DNA from 2 places in the Vreelandella venusta genome. Region 1 is predicted to be linked to the other one. Evidence: predicted binding sites of a transcription regulator. Region 1 holds the regulator's gene; the other holds the start of a gene.

What was found. Region 1 encodes FliA, which starts transcription of late flagellar genes. Its sites were predicted from a motif close to CTAAAGTTNNNNNNNNNNCNGCCGATA; they were not measured.
Region 2: IR195_RS17225 (FliC/FljB family flagellin) is a predicted target of FliA. The motif match lies at 2,268-2,294, and genes of this name have one in related genera.

The regions. Positions count from the first base shown of each region.
Region 1 is NZ_CP065135.1:135,984-146,776, reverse strand. It holds gene IR195_RS00655 (adenosylcobalamin-dependent ribonucleoside-diphosphate reductase) at 1-101, opposite strand, end outside; gene IR195_RS00650 (hypothetical protein) at 310-867, shown strand; gene IR195_RS00645 (sensor domain-containing diguanylate cyclase) at 877-2,919, opposite strand; gene IR195_RS00640 (OmpA/MotB family protein) at 2,943-3,614, opposite strand; gene IR195_RS00635 (motility protein A) at 3,619-4,434, opposite strand; gene IR195_RS00630 (RNA polymerase sigma factor FliA) at 4,474-5,175, opposite strand; gene IR195_RS00625 (flagellar protein FlhE) at 5,202-5,642, opposite strand; gene IR195_RS00620 (hypothetical protein) at 5,710-6,288, opposite strand; gene flhF (flagellar biosynthesis GTPase FlhF) at 6,285-8,489, opposite strand; gene flhA (flagellar biosynthesis protein FlhA) at 8,542-10,626, opposite strand; gene flhB (flagellar biosynthesis protein FlhB) at 10,623-10,793, opposite strand, start outside.
Region 2 is NZ_CP065135.1:3,695,826-3,706,618, forward strand. It holds gene IR195_RS17220 (FkbM family methyltransferase) at 1-821, opposite strand, end outside; gene IR195_RS17225 (FliC/FljB family flagellin) at 1,007-2,194, opposite strand; gene fliD (flagellar filament capping protein FliD) at 2,456-3,859, opposite strand; gene fliD (flagellar filament capping protein FliD) at 4,093-5,439, opposite strand; gene IR195_RS17240 (hypothetical protein) at 5,822-6,151, shown strand; gene IR195_RS17245 (YqhA family protein) at 6,446-7,048, opposite strand; gene IR195_RS17250 (exopolysaccharide biosynthesis protein) at 7,113-7,706, opposite strand; gene IR195_RS17255 (tellurite resistance TerB family protein) at 7,797-8,249, opposite strand; gene yejK (nucleoid-associated protein YejK) at 8,367-9,380, opposite strand; gene IR195_RS17265 (ABC transporter permease) at 9,434-10,195, opposite strand; gene IR195_RS17270 (ABC transporter ATP-binding protein) at 10,192-10,793, opposite strand, start outside.

The DNA.
Region 1 (10,793 bases):
TGGCGATCTTTTAACCGATATTTGGCATCCCAGATATCTTTTGAGGGAATCTGTAAGGGGACGTCATTCGAAGTCTTCATAGCCTTTGCTGCGGTGCTCATGTCGCGAAACTCCTTCACAACGGGGTGAAATTAGCGCTCAAAACGGAGCGATTATACGTTCTGCGACCATGAAGTATAGACTTGACTTTACACTATATGCGGCATTTCTCTTGTTAAAAACTACTACATATAGAAAAATCAGCGCGTTACCTTTTGCTTATCTGCAACACACGATAGGCTAATGTTTTTCTTGTGCGATGCCACCCTTATGCCTACATTCAAGCCTTTTGCGTTAGTGACCTTTAGCGCCATATTTTCCAGCACTGCACTGCCTAGCATGGCAACAACGTTCAATATTGATGACGTACAGCCCCACGGGCATTGGCAGTCAATGGCGCTAACGTTAGGCAGTGAGCGGCACTTTCGCGCCGTGGAAACCCATAGCTATTCGGATGCCACCTTGAGCTTGAACGCAACTCAGGGTGTTTGCGACTTACCGTGGCTGGAAATGCGGGTCACGTTGGCGGAACAGCAAGGCGAAAGCCGCGCGGTTAACTTAGTGCCAACTAGGCTCCGGGTGGATGACACGCCGATCATTGATACCATGGCTGAGTTTATTACTGAGCGTGGCGATGATGGGTTTTATGCGCACTTCTACCTAAGCGAGCTACCAACATTAATGGCTCAAATGAGCCAGGGAGAGCAGCTGTTTATTGGTTTCGATCAACAAGATAGCGACCCTTGGTACATGACCTTTAGTCTTGATGGCGCTGATGCTGCCATAGCGAGAATGCAGCGTTTATGCGGTCGTGCCGACAATCCATGATGCCACCTGTCACTGCACGCTTTTTTCAGCGATTTCAACGCGGTTACGCCCATTATGTTTAGCTCGGTACATCGCAGCATCGGCCCTGGCGATGAGGGTTTTGCAGCTGTCATTGGGATGCCATACTGCAACACCAATGCTGACCGTTATCGGTTGGCTCAAGCCCTTCACCTGTAGTGTTGCCACTAGCCCACGCAAGCGTTCAGCAAGCCCTTCTGCGGCTTCCATACTGGAGTGGGTGGCCAATACCACAAACTCCTCCCCTCCCCAGCGCCCCAAATGATCACAGCCCCGCAGTGAGCTTTCCACCATGCGGGCTAGCGAAATCAGCACATCATCGCCCACGCTATGGCCGAGGGTGTCATTAATCTGTTTAAAATGATCGACATCAAATAACAGCAGCGCAAAAGTCGCTCCGTAGCGTTTTGCTGCTACTAGTTCGGCATCAATAGCCTGCTCGATGCGGTAACGGTTCCACACCTGAGTGAGCGGGTCAAAATGCGCCAACTGCTCTAATCGTTGATTCGCTTCTGCAAGCGCTTTACGCTCGCGCTCCAGGTGCATATTGAGCGTGCTGATCTCATAAGCAGAAATCGCCAGTGTTAAGTCTTCCCCCAAGTCCATCGCAGCTAGCCGTTCGACGCGTTGCCAGGCTTCGCTTTTTCCTGTCACCTCCTCACACCACGCGTCAGAAGGCGACATTGCCATAGGCGGCAGGGATACCGAAGAGGGCTGCATCGCCCAGTAGAGCGTTTCCACTTGCTCAGGACGAAAAAATATCAGCCAGCCGCGCCGAGCAGGGTCGGTAGGCAACGGCACGGCAAGTACTCCGCTCTGCTCTAGCATGTCTAAAGAGCACGTTAGCGGCTCTTTGGCTGCCTCTTGGGTACACCATGGTCCACTATGGATGTGGGATTTTTCAATCCGCGTGACCAGTTGGCCAATCGCTTCCGGCTTGGGCGTATTGCCTGATTGATAGATGCTACCTTTTACCCATAACGCAACGCCATTGGCACGGAAGAGCGACTTCCATCTGTCGGCATGCTCGGTAAATAGCTGATAAGGCCCCTGGGGCTTTAAGCGATTATTGCTTGAAAGCACCAAGCTGTCTTGTACGCGCTGCAAATAGCGCGCTTCTTGGCGAGCTCTCAGCAGCAGCAGCCGTTGAGTAGCCATTTGCACCAAGGTACGTACCGCATCTCTCACGGGCGGTGTTACAGGGTAGGCTGCTGCCGAGTGGCAAAATAGCAGCCCCCAAAGACCGGTATCTCCCTGCATGGCCACGCTGAGTGCGCCGCGTACGCCCAGTCGTTGTAAGTACTGCTGCCGCTCAGGAGCCGGCGCACGCAGGAAACAATCACTGACATTTACATTTACTACACTCGCAGGCAGTAGGTGCTCACCGGGTGCTGTGACATCTTGGATCAGTCGCACCGAATGGCGCTCATAAGCGCGTCTTAGAGCAATAGGAAAGTCTTTGGCAGGAAAGCGTTGCCCTAACAAGGCCGGTAAGTGATCTGCCGCCACTTCGACACTCGACTGAGCGCGCCTCTTAGCTAACGACTCAGCCACGATTACCCCATGCCAATCACTATCGAGATGGCATACAGATACCCGGTCATGCCCGGTTAACTCTTGTACCGACATCACTAGGTAATCAAGTAGCTCTTCTTGATGGGTCGCTTCCGCTAGGCGCATCAGGCGTTCGTTCACCGTGCCAAGCAGACGCTGTTTACCGAGGGTATGAAGGGGCTCTATCTCAACCAGCACATGCACACCGGCACGGTAAGCATGTAACTGGAAACGGCTTGATCGAGTAGGACACTTAAAGGTGAGTGGCCCCGGCAAACGCTGTTGGCCTTGTAGCTCGTAGCGTATGCGCTGGCTTAAGCGCTTGCCTAGAACGCTGGAAAGCGTTGGAAGACGCCCTTCAGGAAGGCTTACTCCCAGCAGTTCCGCAAAGTTGCTACTAAATGCCTGTATGCGCCGACAGTCAGCATCGAGCACCAGTAATGCACCGAACGACTGTAGTAGCGAGTGATGCTTCGACACAGAGATGGCCTCAAGAAATCTCTTTACCCCTCAGCCTGCTGCCTTAGCAGCAGTTCGACGCGCCGGTTGGCAGATCTGCCTTCCGGTGTAGCGTTACTTTCCATGGGTTGGGTATCGGCATAGCCGACTGCCCGCATACGTGAAATAGCAACTCCCTGGCGCTCAAGATACTGGACCACCGCAATGGCGCGTCCTACCGAGAGATCCCAATTTGAGGGAAAGCGAGAGGTAGCGATGGGAACATTATCCGTATGCCCTTCGACTGAAATTTGCCCCTCAAAGGATGCCAGCACTGCCAGAAGGCTTTCTAACACATCTTGCCCCTGGGGCGTTAGCACGGCGTCACCGCTAGGGAAAAGCAAGCTATCGTCGATGCGCAGCGTAACACCTTCTTCACCCTGAGAGACACTAACTCCTGGGATATTCAGCTCAGCCATTTGCGGCTTTAGCCCGCTGTGCCGGGGGTGAATACCAGTTGCCAAGCTGGCCAACGGAAGCGAGGCGATCGCACTTATAGAATGCACTCTATCGCGTTCAAAAGCAGCCCCTCCCCCCGGCGGCGTCAACGCAAGCAGTAAGACAAACAGCGTGATTAACAGCGTTAATACGTCTAAATAGCTCGTTAGCCACCCCTCATCGCCCTCCCCTGGCACAGTGGGCAATTCCAGCGCGTGCCGTGAGTCACGATCTAGCATGGCGCTACCCTTTTGCCGCAGAGCTAACCGTTGGCCGCGGTTTTACAGCGGCGTCACGGATTTCGTCATGATAGTTAGCCACGAAGGAGTTGAGCGTTTCTTCAATAAAAGAAGGCAGTCGCCGCTTGGTAATTAACGAAATACCTTCCAGCACCATATTCATGGTGATAAGGCGCTCTTCCGTGCGCCGTTCTAGCTTGACGGCAATCGGTTTGAACACCAAGTTAGCGAGCAGAATACCGTAGAATGTTGTCAGCAGAGCTACCGCCATGCGCGGGCCAATAACGTCAAGGTCGCCCGCATCCATTACTTCCAGCATATTGACCAGTCCCACCAAGGTGCCAATCATGCCAAACGCGGGCGCGTAGGTGGCCATAGTGCGGAATATCTGCGCCTCAGCATGCTCGCGTGCTTTTAATCGTGCGATGCGCCAGCGCAGCATATCGAAAATTTCGTCTTCTTTCGTGTTCGCAATGACCAGCTGGATCCCGGTGCGCAAAAAGGGGTTGCGAGTGTGCTCTAGCTCCTTTTCAACCGCCCTGACATCGCCTTTAAACCACAAGCGCGCCATGGACACCAGTTCGTTGATATCATCGCGCACATAAGTGTTTTCACGCCGAAACACCAATCCCACCAGGCGCACCACGCGTAGCACTTCTTTCAGCGGATAACTAATAAAGGTGGCCGCCAAGGTGCCCGTTACTACAATGGCTAGCCCCGGCAGATTGATAAAGCTTTCTGGCGACTCTGCAGTAAAAAACAGTACGCTTACCAGCAACAGCATGCTGGCAAAAATACCGATCAGCGTAGATGGGTTCATCAACGGCTCCTCGCCGGTTATTCGTGATTAATAGTGACGTTAGGCGGTGTCATATAAGCGAGCACGAAGCCTGCTAATCGCCTGGCTGTGAAGCTGGGAGACACGGGATTCGGTCACACCCAGCACCGCCCCAACCTCTTTAAGGTTCAGCTCTTCTTGGTAATACAGCGCCATCAGTAGCTTTTCACGCTCAGGTAAGGCGTCAATCGCGTCAATTAACGACTGTCGCTGCTGCTGATCTAGAAACTGATCGAAGGGCAGATTCGTGGCTTCTTCTTTCACCGACTCGACCCCTTCGGCCACCAATTCTTCAAAGGGCAACAGCTGGCCACTGTTCGTATCATTGAGCAATTGCTGATACTCGCTAAGCGGCATATCCAGATCACGCGCGATTTCACCCTCTTCCGGCGGACGTCCTAGCTGCTGCTCAAGGCGGCGCACCGCATCATCCACGGCTCTGGCAGAGCGGCGCACACTACGTGGCAACCAATCACGTGTGCGCAGCTCATCCATCATGGCGCCGCGAATACGCTGGCTTGCAAACGTGGCGAACGTTGCTCCTTGGGTCGCATCAAAACGCCCTAGTGCTTCTAATAAGCCCACCATGCCGGCTTGAATAAGATCATCCAACTCAATACTTGCGGGTAGTCTTACCTGCAGCGTTAAGGCCTGACGTCTTACCAGTGGCATGTATTGGTTTAACAACTCGCCCTGTTTAATCCTGCCTTGTGCTGTATACATCCTCGTGCCTCACGGCTGAACTCTGTTCACTGGTAATTCACAATCACTTGCAGTCCCTGTACCCGTACCGGGCGCTGGCCTGGCGTCAACGCAAAACGCAAGTACAGCGGTCCATTAACCGATTTACCGGCTAGCGCCGTGGTTGACCCCCGCATAGCCGTCAAAGAAACACACTGCTCAGGGTGGCATAGCCAGGCGTTAACCGGCGCATTGACCGGCATTTGAAAACGCCAATGAATACGCTCTATCGCGGCGTTCTCTACCGGAGCCCCTGCTGGTGGTTGAATGGGCTGGCTACTGACAGCTCGTTCACTCATCGCGACCAGTACGCTGGGCACCTCACTACTCCAACTGCCCGTCGCGGCGTAAACACGCATGGCGATGACGCTTAGCGCCACCATCAACACGCTTTTGAGCAGCCTGTCGGCTTTGCAGGTAGCGACCTTGAAGTCAGCGAGCATCGACATTGTTACTCCCTATAGAGGCGCTTGATTGCGGCTGTTAAAGCACGGCTACATAGCGTCAGGCTAGCTGTCATCGCGCCAGCAGTAAAAGCTCTATATCCAAGTAATAGCTGGCTGCTTCGCGCAGGTTATCGAGTAGACCTCGGCGCGGCAAATCTGGCTCGTGCAGTGCCAGCAGCTGTCTAGGACCACCGTTTTCCTGCACTTGCCGCAACGAGCGGTACATCTGTGCGAAAGCATCGGCATCACTATTAATCCATAACGCCCAGCGCGGAAAGCGCTCTTTCAGTTGACCAAGATTAGCGGCACCCGCATTGACGATGTGAATATCCCAATCATCCGGGTCACCCGCCCAACGTCGCCCCAATACTGCCCATTGAGCTAGGCGTCCTTTTACTCTTGCCACCTGCTGATCGCCACCGTTAGGCATACCGATCACGATAAGCGGCTTCTGCGGCACCGAAGGCGGTGCGGTGGTTGGCGCTTGGGCAGCAGTTGGCAGCACCGTTAAAGAATCGGTCATAGCGGCCAGTGGCTCAGCCGCAAGTTCGTCTCCCGTGGGGTCACTCTCAACTGACTCTGCTTGGCGCTGCTGGCGCTGTAAATCTGCCCACTTGCGCAGGCCCGCTGCCTGATCCTGGGCACTCATGCCAGTCCCTCACGGCTAACGCTGCTGAGCTGGCGAATGGCGTCACGGGCCATAAACGCGTGAACAAGCGCATCTAGCATCGCCTTATCGCGCCGCTTACGCGTGGTGCCCAGCAACCTTAACAAATCGGAACGCAGCGCTATCGCAGCGTCATCAGTGGCGCTATCTAAGTGTCCCGCTGCAGCGGCGACACCGCTAGCCATCAATAAGCGTACCTCTGTGCTTACTTCGCCATCATCCGCATCTTTCAACTGCTGCCAAGCGCGTTTGGTTAGGCTAGACACCCCATCGCTTTGCAGCTGGATAACCAGCAGCGAGCGCACATCTGTACCTAATCGAGCAGGTGTTAACCAGTAGCGACGCGCGATGCGTTTGCCATTTTCTGGATCGCGAACTTCACCAACCCATGCCAACAGCGGTGTACCAGCGGCATCCTCCACAGCAGTGTGGGTGTGCCATAGCTGCGCCGTTTGGCCACGAAAACGCAGATCAGTGTGATGAGTGAGCGGGCTATCTTTGAGCAGCTGGCGCTGGGCATAACGCTCGCCCTGACAGTATACCCGCTGAGTGGCAGCTACTTGCGTGATCCAGGTCAAGTGTTGGGCTTCTAGCCACGCTAACGTGGCGGGATCGGGAAACACGGGGAGCAGATGTACGGCGGCCCCCATCGCTTCGCCCTGGTGCAGCAGCCGTGACTGCCAACCAGCGGGCTGACGGTGCTGTAGGCTGGTTAGCGCGAGCCAACCGCCATCAGCGTCTAGCCCAAGATCAGGCATCGACCAGTCACAGCCTCGCTCATTACGGCGGGGAGACCATGCCATGCCCAGCCCCTTATCCGCGCAGGGCTCGCTAGCTAGCAGTGCATCCAAGCGTTTGTCTTGCAGCACGCCCGGTAAGGAGGCGATATCCCATATCGACTCTAACGCTGAAAATCCAATAATCCTGTCACGTAGTCGCGTCAGTACAGAGCTGAGACGGCGCCCTTGCCCCAGCACGTCTCGCGACCAGCGCGGCAAACTCACCGAGTGAGGCTGCGAAACGGCGGCGGAGCGCCGCTCTTCACGCACTCTCCCCAATGGGCTATTAAGCGCTTGATCAATCAGTGCAGTAGGGTCCGCAACCGCCATATCTTCTGGAACACGCTGCCCGTACGAACCAAACAGCACGCGTAAACCATGGCGTATGACAATATCTAGCACGGGGGCTAACCGGCCAGCTTCGTCCTGCTTGGTAATAATGCAATCATCTAACTCAGCGCCAGCCGCCCGTGCGGCTTGGCGATAGCGCAACACGACCTCTTCCAAGGTTTCAGGCTGGCTGGCTGCATTCAACAGCAGCACTAAGCGGACGGACGCTTGCCCGCCCTGCAAATGGGCAATCTGCTCAATCACTCGCTGGTCACGCTGACTCATACCGACGGTATCGATAATCACCCACTGCTTACCCTGCAGTCGTCCGACTAGCTCATCAATCGGCTGCTCGGCGTCTAAGGCATACATGGGGGTATCAAGCAGGCGGGCATAAATTCTTAGCTGCTCATGGGCACCAATACGAAAGCTATCGGTAGTGACAAGGGCCACAGGGCGCGTACCGTGACGCATCACAAAACGTGCTGCTAGTTTCGCAGTGGTGGTGGTTTTCCCCACTCCCGTAGGCCCCACCAGCGCGACAATTCCTGCTTGATCGAAAAATCCGGTTTCTTCTTTCAGTACCGGCAACCGTGCCATTAGCTGCCCACGCAGCCACTCCAGCGCAAGTGCGCTATCGGCATCCGGCTGAGCCAAGGGCGCCGGCAACGCCGCCAGTACTTCGTCGCTGAGCTCTTCGCTGAACCCAACGCTAAGCAGCTGTTGGCGCAAACGGGAGAAAGAGTCGTCAGTGAGTGCTGAAGCGGGCGCATCGTCAGCTGATTGACGCTGGGCAAGCAGCTCCCGCATTTCTTGCATCTCGCGCAGCAAGCGTTCACTCATTGCCTGCAGCGGATCTGCATCTCGCGCTGAAAAGGCAACTTGGGCAGCTGGGGTAGGTGGCGACGCTGGGGAAGGTTCAAAATGATCGACCGCCTCGTCCGCCATCGCCAATATTTCAACCCCATCCTCGATACGGCGATTGGCGATAATTAAAGCGTCATCGCCTAATGTTTCGCGCACTTGGCGCATCACATCGCGGCTGTTTGCTCCAACAAATCGTCTCACGCTCATGTGTTACCTGCGCCTCTGTTTGATGGTTTGGAACGGGTGTTCTGCAGCAAACTCACGCCCGCCCTCCTACGACCGTAGTGACTCGTAACGTACGGTCATCCGGTATTTCTGCTTGAGACATCACCACCAGATGACGCACGCGCCGACGTAAGAAACGCGCTAGCACAGCACGCAGCGAGTGCTGCACAACCAGCACCGGTGCTTCACCGCTACCTTCATGACGCTCCAGGGCCTCTTGTGCCTGCGTCATAAGCGTATCAGCCAGCCCTGGCTCCATCGCACCGTTACCATTCATGGCCTGCATAAGCACTTGCTCTAACTGGGCATCAAGCCCCATCACGTTGAGCGTTTCCTGGCCAGCAAACCACTGCTGGGTAATCGCACGCCCCAAGGCAATGCGCACCAGTGCGGTCAATTCATTAGCATCTTTTTGCTGACCAGCATGCTCTGCCAGGGTATCCAACACCGTGCGCATATCGCGTATCGAGACATCTTCATCCAGCAGATTTTGCAGAATACGCTGCAGTACAGTCAGCGAAATGGCTTTCGGCACCACCTCTTCGACCAGCGACTTTTGATCCTCACCCAGCTTATCAAGCAGCTTTTGCACTTCTTGCCGCCCCAGCATTTCTGGCGAGTGGCGATGCAGCAGGTGATTCAAGTGAGTAGCAATGACCGTGCTGGCATCCACCACGGTATAGCCGTACACCTGGGCGTGTTCACGCTGATTGGCATCGATCCAGATAGCAGGCAAACCGAAGGCCGGGTCTTGGGTGGGCGTCCCCTGTAATTCTCCTGATACCTGACCTGGGTCGATTGCCAGCCACTTGCCCGGCTGTGCATCCGCACGGCCTATTTCTGCACCTTTCATAGAGAGTACGTAGGTATTCGGCGGCAGTTCCAGGTTATCGCGTATATGCACCACAGGAGGTAAGAACCCAACTTCTTGGGCAAATTTCTTGCGCACACTTTTAATTCTGGCCAACAGCTCCCCTTTCTGGCGGGAGTCCACTAGAGGAATAAGTCGATGTCCCACCTCAAGCCCCAGCGTATCAACCAGCTGCACATCTTCCCAACTGGCTTCTGGTGACTCTTGTTGGGGCAGTGGTACTGCGGAAATTTCCTCTTTTAACAACGCTTGCTCTTTTTGGCGAATCAAATACCACGCTAAACCCGCCAGTAAGGCTGTGAAAATCAGAAATACCAGGTTTGGCATACCGGGCACCATACCCAGCAGCCCCATCACCATCGCAGATAGGATCATGACCTGAGGGTTAATAAACAGCTGGCTGATCATTTGCTGACCAACATCTTGGTCAGTGTTGACGCGCGATACAGTCACACCGGCGGCGGTTGAAATCACCAGCGCAGGAATCTGAGCCACTAGGCCATCGCCAATAGTTAGCAAGGTATACGTACGGGCGGCATCAGCAAACCCCATATCGTGCTGCATCATACCGATCAATAACCCACCGATAATATTGACCACCATGATGACCAAGCCAGCCATGGCATCACCACGCACAAACTTGCTCGCACCATCCATCGAGCCATAAAAATCTGCTTCCTGGGCGACTTCAGCGCGCCGCTTTTTAGCGTCCTCTTCACCAATCAAGCCTGCGTTCAGATCCGCATCAATCGCCATCTGTTTGCCGGGCATGGCATCCAGCATAAAGCGAGCGCCCACTTCGGCAATACGCCCAGCCCCTTTGGTAATAACCATGAAGTTGATGATCACCAGGATCAAAAAGACCACCAGGCCAACGGCAAAATTACCGCCGACCAGGAAAGTACCAAACGCTTCGATGACTTTACCGGCCGCATCTCCACCTTGGTGGCCTTCCATCAGTACAACACGGGTCGAGGCCACATTGAGCGATAGCCGTAATAGCGTGGTAAACAACAGCACCGCAGGAAAAGCGGCAAAGTCGAGTGGCTTTTCTGCAAACATGCTGACCAGCAGCACCATGATGGCCAGTGCGATATTAAACGTGAACAGCAAATCGAGCGCGAAGGGCGGCAAGGGCAGAATCATCATGCCCAAGATCATCAGAATCAGCAGCGGCCCTGCGAGCAACTTCATGCGCACATCGCCTATCCAATCGCGCTGATTGATCAACTGGCTTAAGCCTTTCATGGTTGCGCCTCGCTGCCACCGGCATCCCGATTGGAACGTTCCATTTCAGGGGGAACCGATAAATTGTCTGGGGTTGGGGGCACCTCGCCTCCTTGTTGTGCGACCTGCTTCAAGCGGAAAGCCCAAGCCATCACTTCAGCCACTGCGGTATACAGTTCCGCAGGCAC
Region 2 (10,793 bases), 880 kb from region 1:
TGTCCACGAAAACCATCTGAGATCAATCCAACTCTAAGGCGTTTTTTAGGATTATTGTGGCTAGCATAAGAAAGCGTGGTAATACTTGATAAAAATTTACTTTCCCACTGCTTGCATAGCGCTGTAATTTCCTCACCTGTCTTATCAGGGTGGTAGTGATATGTAGTAATGATATTGGAAAAAGGACCCGGCGCATGGGGATTAACACGATGAGCTTTACCGTAACTTTCAAGTCCTTTATCCAGATCTCCAATAGCATTGTAAACATTACCCAGATTATTCCAGGATAAATAATTATTAGGCGCTAATTTTGCGGCTTTCTCAAGCGCATCTCTTGCCCGTCCATACTCAAACTTTTGCATCAAAATATTGCCCAATGTGTTAAGCATATCCACATCGTCGGGCATCAACTCGCAAGCTATTTCGGCATGCTGTAGCGCTTCATCAAAACGTGCCTGGGTATAATAGATGTAGCCAATATAGTGTTGTGCTTTAGCGTAATTAGGGCGTAACTCGATAGCCGCCTGTAAATACGCCAATCCTTGATCAGGGTCGCCCATTTGATGCGTCATTCTCCCCTGTAGCGCTAACACTTCGGCATCATTTGGTTGTAAAGAAATTGCGCTACTTAATGCCTCAAGTGCTTCTTGTAGATGTCCTGCCTCTGAGAGTTCTGCACTGAGCTGCTTCCACGCAGAAATATTTTTTGGCTGACGCTCCGTTAGCGCTCTGGCTTTCTTCAATGCTTGCGCTGTTCCTCTCGTATCCAAAGTGCGCTGGCGAGCATTATTTGATGAGCGATAGGGCTTTTTATTCGACATGGTAGAGAACATCCTGAAGGCGGTTAAGCTATGCATGACATCATATCTGATGCCCCCTCCCCTCAAAGGTACGAAAAGCGCTGAATATAGTTGTTAACTGATTTCATTCCAGCCGCAAAACAAGACAGGCCTCCATAAAGGAGGCCTGTAGATAATCCGAAAGTACGGATAAGTAGTACGATGGCTTAGCCCAGCAGTGAAAGAACGTTCTGCGGAATCTGGTTAGCCTGTGCCAGTACAGAGGTGCCCGCCTGCTGCAGAATCTGTGCGCGGGTCATATTAGCTACTTCTGTTGCATAGTCAGCATCTTCGATACGTGACCGAGCGGCAGAGAGGTTGGTTTCGTTGGTCTGCAAGTTGGTAATCGCAGAATCAAAGCGGTTCTGAACGGCACCCAGGCCAGAGCGCAGCTCATCGACCTGTTTAAGGGCCGCATCAAGCTTCTCCATCGGGTTAGTGGACGCAGAGCTTAGCAGGTCTTTTGCACCCAAGTCTGTGCCAGTAACAGTATAGGCAGCAGTGGTATTACCAGTAGCGACAGTGGCTTCTGAGGGATCAAGTGCCACTTGGAAGGTTACCGCAGTGCCGGAAGTCGCTTCGATGCCCTGTAAACCAAGTGCTTTTGCTTCAGCGTTATTTTGAGCAGTAATGGTAACGTCAACGTACCAGTTACCGTTATCATCAACTTGAGCAGTTCCAGCGCTGTTTACAGCGGCAGCACTAACACCTAAGTTAGTAGCCAAATCAGCGGAGAAGTCGTTAACAGTATTGGTAGTTACACCAGTACCCTGACCGTAGGCAGCTTCATAATCTGCAGCGACAGCTGCGCCAAGATTCTCACCCGGGCCGTTTACATTGAAGCTGGTTAAATTTAGTGTGTCAGAAGTGATTTTCTCCAGGACAACGTCGATAGACTCACCGTCGTTGGCACCTACTTGAATAGACAGACTCTGATCTTCGGACAATACTTTAACGCCGTTAAAATCAGTCTGTTCTGAAATACGGTCAATCTCGGTAAGACGCTGATTGATTTCGTCTTGAATGGACTGTAAGTCATCCTGGCTGTTGGTACCGTTTTGTGCCTGAACCGTCAGCTCACGAACACGCTGCAAGTTATCGTTGACCTGGTTCAATGCGCCTTCAGCAGTCTGTGCAACAGAAATACCGTCATTGGCATTACGCTGTGCTTGAGACAGGCCAGTAATTTGGCTAGACATACGGTTGGCGATGGCTTGGCCAGCTGCGTCGTCTTTAGCGCTGTTGATACGCAGACCAGAGCTTAGGCGCTCCATAGACGTGGTCAGGGCACTTTGTGATTTGGACAGGTTGGACTGGCCAATCATGGAGGTAATGTTGGTATTGATCACTGACATGGTGTGATTCTCCTTGCATGAACACTGGCCGGAAGGCCTGCTATTCGGCCACTTTGTGCGCCGTTATTAGAATTAACGGCACGGCGAGAGGAATCTTTAGGGCGGTTAGTAAAAAAAGATGTAATGTTTGGTAACTGCAGAGTGAGAAACTTACTTTTACATGAGCAACAAAAGGGCGGCTTACGCCGCCCATTCCGGATGCCTCGCTTCGCTCGTTACACCGCCCTACTTATCTATGGCTACTCAACCGAAGCGCTAAGGTTATTTCTTACGGCCGAGCTGACTATCCAGAGCGTCAAATTGCTGAGTGAGGTAACTGCTCATGCTGTTCATCTGGGCAATCATCGCATCCAGTTGGCCGAACTGGGTGCGGTAGCGAGAGATAGTGCCTTCAATGGTTTTTTCCATACGCTCGAAACGGTCGTCCAGGCTTTTTACACGGTTTTCCGCGCCGCTAATCGCCAGCTTGACCACGCCGTTGTTGCCCAGCACCTGTTCGATAGTGGTGTTTAGTCTACCCGCCATACCCTCCCCCTCGTTTTCACCGGCAAAAAAGGCATTGAGTGCCTGGGGATTATTAGCGATCAAGTCATCTAACGTCTCTTCATCGACCTTGAGCTTGCCATCTCGTTGCAGAGTGATGCCTAGCTGGTTAAGGGTAGACAACTCACCGCCTTCTACCCCACCGGTTAATATACTGCGCAGCCGGGATTCGATGGTGCGCACGGTGTTATCGCCCAATAGCTCACCAGCGGTTTCGCTATCGCCGGTAAAGCGAGTGAGCTTGCCAATAGTGCCTTTTAAGTCATTAAACGCTTTTACAAAGCCATTAATCGCTTCGCGCTGCTTTAGCGTGTCGCGCTCAACATTAATGGTACTGGAAGCCATTTCTCCGTCCACGATATCAAGCTCAGTAAGGTTAAGCGTTACCCCCTGAATCGCACCTTCAATACTGTTTTCCGCACTGCTAATCGTAATACCATTAACCGTAAGCGCGGCATTCTCCCCTGAGCGCTTCGTTGCCGCATCCTCAGCAAAGGGGCCAAGCACTACGGTGCTACCGGCATCTACAAAACTAAAGTTTTCAACAGAAGCGTCTGCGCCGGTCGTTTTAGAACTCAGTGCCAGCCGGTAGCCCGTGCCATCGTTGATAATCGTGGCGTTAACACCAGCATCTTTATCAGCGTTAATGGCATCACGAATATCCGCAAGGCTACTGCCTTCTGCAATGTTGATAGCGACGCTCTCGCCATCGCCAAAGGTTAGCTGCAGCGCAGTTGCCCCTTGTAGATCCATGGCTGCGTCCCGCTCTCCCACGCGGTTTGAAGCTAGCGTGCCAGAGGTGGCCAATTGGCTGACCTCTACCCGGTAGCTGCCCGGCAGCGCATCAGCGGCGGCAGTCGCTTTAATAGCTTCTCCACCACCAGTGCCACGCACATTGGCTGAAAGGCTTTGATAGAGCTTGGGGTCATTGATTTTGGCGACCGCGTCTTGAAACGCGTTCAGCGACGTTTGAAGTTGGCCAAAGGCAGAAATTTTCGCCTGCTGCTGCTTCTTTTGAAGCGTAATCGGCACGAGTTTGCCTCGCTCAGCCACTTGAAGCTGATCAAGCAAACCGGTGAGATCAAGGCCAGAACCAACGCCAAGAGAGGTTATCGTCGCCATGCGGGGGGTATTCCTCAGTGCAAAAGGCTAAACCACAAGACTCAGGCGCGCATGCACACGCCCGTTTATTTAATAGCACTGCTATCGGCAGAAAAGCGCACAACTTTAGCGCCTTTTCGCGCTTTCGCTGATTTTCATACTTTTTTACTAGAAATGAGAAACTTCTAATAAAAACGCCTGCAGGAAGCAGGCGTTAGCGTAGACGTTCAACAACCATCCAATTACTTTAGCGGTTATTTACGCCCAAGCTGAGCGTCGAGGGCATCAAACTGCTGGGTTAGATAGCTGCTGGTTTGGTTCATCTGGGCAATCATGCTATCTAACTGGCCGAACTGGGTACGGTAACGAGAAATGGTCCGCTCAATGGTCTGTTCTGTTCGGGTGTAGCGCTCCACTAGGGACTCCACACGATTTTCCGCCCCGGTAATAGCGCCTTTCACAGCCCCGTTAGTGCCCAATAACTGGTCTAGGCCTTGGTTTAACTGGCCAGCCATACCTGAATCGTCGGCGTCACCAGCAAAGAACACCGACAGCGCATCCTGGTTATTGACAATGGCGTTATCCAGTTCGCTTTCATCAATAGAAAGCGTGCCGTCCCGCTGTAGCGAAATACCAATATCACTAAGCATCGAGAACTCACCTTCGATACCGCCACTTAATATGCTGCGCATGCGCGATTCCACCGTGCGCACCGTATTATCACCGTTGAGCTCGCCTGCCACGCCGGTTTCCGCATTGTAACTGGTCAGCTCGCCGATGGTGCCCTTAAGCTCGTTATAGGCATCGACAAAGCCCGTAATTGCTTCACGAACAGCGCGTGTATTCTGCTCGACTTCCACGGTGCTATCGCCTTCCTCTTGCAGATTAAGCGTCACGCCTTGAATCGCTCCTTCAACCTGATTAGTGGGACTGGTGATAGCAATACCATTCACCGTTAACGCGGCATCGGTGCCTGCTTGCAGAGTATTATCGGTGTCCGCAGCGAAGGGTTCGGTGCCTGAAAAGCTAAAGCCGGTAATAGAGGCGTCCGCACCGGTTTCGCTAGAACTAAGCGCCAGCCGGTAGTTGGTGCCGTCGTTCACAATAGTGGCGTTAACGCCTGAATCTTCACTGGCGTTAATCGCATCGCGAATATCTTCCAGACTACTATTCGCACCGATGGTGACCTCTTTACTGGACCCATCACCGAATGAGAAGGTTAGCGTTTGCTCAGCGGTCGTTAGCGACGCATCCAGTTCAGCAACACCTTCGGAAGCCAGCGTGCCACGAGTAGCGAGTGTATTAACGGTGACATTGTAACTACCGGGCTGCGCTTCGCCGTCTGCCGTGGCAGTAATAGCATCGCCTCCTACATTCGTGGAAAGGCTTTCATACAGCGCACTGTCGTTTAACTCAGCGGCTGCAGTTTGAAATTTGGAAAGCGCACTTTGCAGCTGACCATAAGCAGAAATCTTGGTCTGCTGGGTTTCCAGTTGACGCTCTATAGGCTTCAACTTCCCTCGCTCAGCATCTTGCAGTTGATCCAGCAATTCATTGAGCTTGAGCCCTGAGCCAATACCGAGTGATGAAATGGAAGCCATAAGTTACTGCCCTTTTTTTAAATAACGCCCAACACGCTGGCGCTGCTCATACATAAGAATGTGATTTATATTTAATACTATCGGCCATTAAAGCTTAGACTTGAGCCTATTTGGCTTTTTTTTACGTACTAAAAAGTAATGAATTGTAAAGAATGACGCTTACATAAAACTAAAAAACCATAACACCATCAATTTTAATTAATATTTTTTGCTTTTCCCCTAGCGGCTTACATGCTGAATTATCTAGATGACAGAAATGTGTCAGAAAAAGGTCGATGGTGGCTTTGACACCAACCCATCATAGACCTTGGTCTAATACTCACATTGCTTTATAATGCGCTGCAACAAGCCCATTTTGGGGCTATTTGCAGGAGAACGACTTATGCCTTCCGAGGTGTCACACCCCGCATCCAGCGTAGCGTCTGCCGCTTATCATGTGCAGCGCAGCCTACGCCACTGCCTTTCTAGCGTTGCCGAGCTGCTTTACGATAACGGCCATGTGCTCGAAACTATTACCTTGCCACAGCGTGGCCTTGCCCGGCGTGAGCTAGCTCATTTGAAGGGGCAATGCCCTAGCTGGAAAACATGCCAACAGGTGCTTGAAGAGAGCGGTGCCGCTGAATTTAACGACTACGACTGTTTCGTACTGACGTCGATGGGACGGGAACTAATGTTTGATATGTTTGGCCAGGGCGCTGCCGACTGCGCGTAAATACAAAGCGCCCGCAGCCCCTTGAAAAAAGGGCTGCGGGCGTTTTTCTATTGGCGCGGTGTGCTTAACGCAGTCCAAGTAGCGATAGAATAAACAGCACAACAACGATTAGACCAATAATATAGATAATGTTACGCATAACGGCACTCCTTGCTTTTGCGTTTAAAGGCTTGCTTCAAAGAGAGCAACACCTTGGGATAACATTTCCAGCCTAGCAGTGATTGATAATGTTTGCGTAATTTACCCTCGGCGGGTATTAACTCACTCGCTTAAGAGACAGCCCGACGATTCGTCTCACTCCCCCTTATGCCCAAGACTCATGAGATACAGCGCTGCCGCCAGCGCCAGCACCGAAAGCGCGAGGTAGATGGCTTCCAGTGGCGTCGTGAAACGGATATCCACCACAGCGCGGAAAAACTCAATAATTACCGCCAAAATCACCACGCGGGCAATCTTGTCTTTGAGCTGATCCAGCGAGCCTACGTTAAACGGGTGTTTGGGATAGCGCACTTCCGCCTGATCGATTCGGGAAACAAACAGCCGATAGATACCCAGCCCAAAGATCAACAACACAATCGCTATTAAATAAACATCAACAGCAATGATGATGTCCGGCACCAGGGTATCGTGGATATCTTGAGAACTACCCACCAGATAGTAACGCAGTACGTCGCCCACCACGGTTAAGATATCCAGCGTACCCACAATAAACAGCATCAGTGAGCCCAATAGGCTCGGCACTACCGCCAGCATTACTAGAAAGCGAGAATTCCACAGCAGCGTTTCAATCCGCCGCTCCCAGGGAGATTGCTCACGGGGCGTTTTGGGCGCAGGCGGCAGTGCTGAATGTGGCGATGGCGAGTTCGATGATGACTCAGACGGCGCTGGATCAGACATGGTATCTGCTTGCTCCTTTAAACAGCCGCCAGCTCAGGCGGCATTAGGATGGTCGTAGGCGAATTTATAGCACGTTGATCAGCACAACCGTCAACGTCGCCCCGGTGAGTAGAAAACCCAGCGAGAGCATAATGCCATCTCGGGCAACTAAGCCTAAACCAAACAGGGTAAGCGCTAAGCCCGCGCCGTTGGCGCTAAACGGAATAAACTCCATCGGCGGCATGGCTAGGGCGATAAACAAGCACATCACGGCGGTAACGCGTATCCCGATATAGCCGGTCATCCACGCTAGACGCACACCCAGTAAACTATCCACCCATCTAGCGGGCTTCTTCATGTAGTGAATGGCTTTATCGAACTTGTTGCGGGAAAGCGAACGGTTTAATAACCATTTGGGCAGCCAGAACGTTTCTCTTCCCAGCAATAGTTGTACCGACGTGAGTAACACCAACGCCGCCATAAGCGTTGGCATGCCGGGGATATCACCAATAATAGGCGCAAGTGTAATTAGCCCAGCAAGCAACAAGAGAGGCCCAAATGAACGCCTGCCCACCGCGTGCACCACGTCGTCTACGCTTACCTTGGCTTTTTCACGCTCCATTCGCTCCATGGTATTAATCAGTTCGGTTAAGTTCGATGCATCCTGCATATCACTCATTGGCGTATCTGCGCTCCGAGCCCTATATCAATGGGTCTATTAATGGTTATGTCGACGGCTGGGAGGTTCTGCTGAGCCGGAAGGGAGCCGCTAGGCCTGGGGCGTGCTGGCAAGCTTGCTGCGAATAAAATCACTATGGCTAACGTGCAAAAGATCTGCCAGCCGCCGGATACGGTGCTCTTCAAGCGGGTCGATACTGCCGTCTGCCCAAGCAAGCTGCCACATTAACGTTACCAACTCGCAGCGCTGCTCATAGCCGTAGTGCTCTTTTATCAGGCTAACAAACTGATAATGATCGACGGCATCATCCACTTCTGCTTCCGCCAACGTCATTAATTCGTTAACGTCGCTCTCACTTAAGTGATAACGACTGGTTAGCATCTGCTTCAGCGCGGCGCGTTCAGCATCGCTTTTATCGTAATCGGCGCGCATGACCTCACAGAGTAATGCCGCCGTTGCCAGCTCTAGCGTCAGAGTTTGATTATCACGCTGCTCAGGTTCTGCCAGCGCGCGTTGGAAGAAATTGCTAATGGCATCCAGCACGTTAAGCGCTCCTGTTGATATACATGTCACATCTAATAAACATGCTACTTCGACTGGCGTTGCGGCATTTAGTGCCCTTTACACCTAAGCGCCCACCCACTCCTCACTATTCACCTATCACTCCTTACGCTTCGCCAACTGCTCTTTTAGCTGCTTGGGCACTTGCTTAATAATCAGGCGATCCTGGTTTTCATCGTACTCAATGCTGGACCCGAGTAGGTGGGAGTCAAAACTGATCGATACGCCCCCAGCGCGTCCGGTAAATCGCCGGAACTGACTGATAGTACGCTTGTCCGGCGGAATCTCTGGAGAAAGGCCATAGTCAGCATTCCGGATATGGTCGTAAAACGCTTTGGGCTGCTTTTCGTCCACCAGCTCTGAAAGTTCTTCTAATGTCATTGGCTCGCCACGGCGCAGCTGCTCGTTGGCGTAGTCAACCAGGGTGTCAGTTTTTTCTCGGCTGGCTTCGTCGTCGTAGTCCTCTTTTTCGACGTAATCACTGAAGGCTTTCAACAGCGTGCGGGTTTCGGCAGGGGCATCAATGCCCTCTTCCATTCCCAACAGGGCTATCAAGCCATCGGCTAGCTTTTTGCCGCCGCGGTCTTTTAAAAACGACACATACTGTGTGCTTTCAGAGTCGCTCTGCCATTGGGTAAGGTTTACCCGTGCCGCCAAGGTGAGCTGGCTGGTATTAAGCTGCGCGGCAGGCACTGCTTGGTGCTCTGCGTTAATGCCAATACCTTCCCGCTGATGAACTAAGCCTAAAAATAGCGTTTCGGTATCGCCCTGGCGCAGATGTGCGAACACTAAGTAGCCGCTAACGGAGAGCTGCTCTTGTAGTGTTTGCGCCAAGCGCTCGGCAATCGCCATAGAAAGCTGGGTAAAATCTTGCTCTTCTGCCATATAGGCTTGCAGCCAAGCGACCAGCGGCCCAGCCTGCTCGCCCTGCTCAGCAAACCTTCCCCACCCTTTGGCTTTGGTGTTGTAGGTGTCATTTAGCGAATTTACCAAGCTTGCCATCACTGGGTCATCGTTGGCCGCGGGTGTTGACGCAGGTGCCGCCGTGACAGTCAAACGTTCACCATCTAGTGATGGATCAAGGCGGTGCACAATACTTTGCAGTAGCGGCATAAGCGGGAGTTACCTTTTTATCAGAAGAACAGCTAAATAAGACATTGGCGCACTCAAGGCTTTAAGCGATAGCCAGTGCGAAAAATCCAGGCAATGGTGGCAAGGCTGGCTGCCAGGAAGAGCATGATCATTGCCACGCTAGCCGCTAAGCTAACATCGCCAATGCCGTAGAAGCTCCAACGGAATCCACTGACCAAGTAGACCACGGGGTTGGCTAACGTTACGGTTTGCCAAAACGGCGGCAGCATATCAATGGAGTAAAAACTGCCCCCCAAAAACGTTAGCGGAGTGATCACCAACAAAGGCACCAGCTGCAGCTTGTCGAAACCATCTGCCCAAATTCCGATAATAAAGCCCAGCAGGCTGAAAGTGACGGCGGTCAGCACCAGGAAGGTCAGCATCCAAATCGGATGAGCAATTTCCAGCGGCACAAATAAGCTGGACGTTGCCAGGATGATCAGCCCCAAAATAATTGATTTCGAGGCAGCCGCGCCTACATAGCCCACCACCACTTCTAAATAAGAGATGGGCGCTGAGAGAATTTCATAAATGCTGCCGGAGAACTTCGGGAAGAAAATCCCAAACGAGGCATTAGAGACACTCTGAGTAAGTAGCATCAGCATAATCAGACCAGGCACAATAAAGGCCCCGTAGCTGACCCCGTTAATTTCGCTGATGCGTGAACCAATCGCCGCGCCAAACACCACAAAGTAAAGCGAGGTTGAAATCACTGGCGATACAATGCTTTGCAGCAAAGTACGGCGGGTGCGCGCCATTTCCGCCATATAAATGGCACGAACGGGGTAGAGATTCATGGGCGCTCCTTTACCAAATCGACGAAAATATCTTCCAACGAGCTTTGCCGGGTATGCAGATCTTTAAAGCCAATGCCCGCCCGCTCCAACTGGGTGAGCAGCGCAGAAATACCGCGCCCGTCCTCCTCCTGACGGCCATCGTAGGTGTACACCAATTCATAGCCATCGGCTGCCAGGCTCAACTCGTCTTGATCAAGAGATGCAGGCAGTGCGGAGAGCGGCGTGTGTAGCTGCAGCGTTAGCTGCTTGCTGCCAAGCTTTTTCATCAGCGCTGCTTTCTCTTCCACCAAGACAATCTCACCGCGATTAATAACGCCAATGCGGTCGGCCATTTCTTCGGCCTCTTCAATGTAATGGGTGGTGAGAATGATAGTGACACCATTATCACGCAGCCCGCGTACCACTTCCCACATATCACGGCGTAGCTCGACGTCTACCCCGGCGGTGGGTTCATCTAGAAACAGAATGCGTGGTTCATGAGAGAGCGCTTTGGCGATCAATACGCGGCGCTTCATGCCACCGGAAAGGGTCATCAAACGATTATTGCGTTTGTCCCACAAGGCCAGCGACTTAAGCACTTTCTCAATATGCGCAGGGT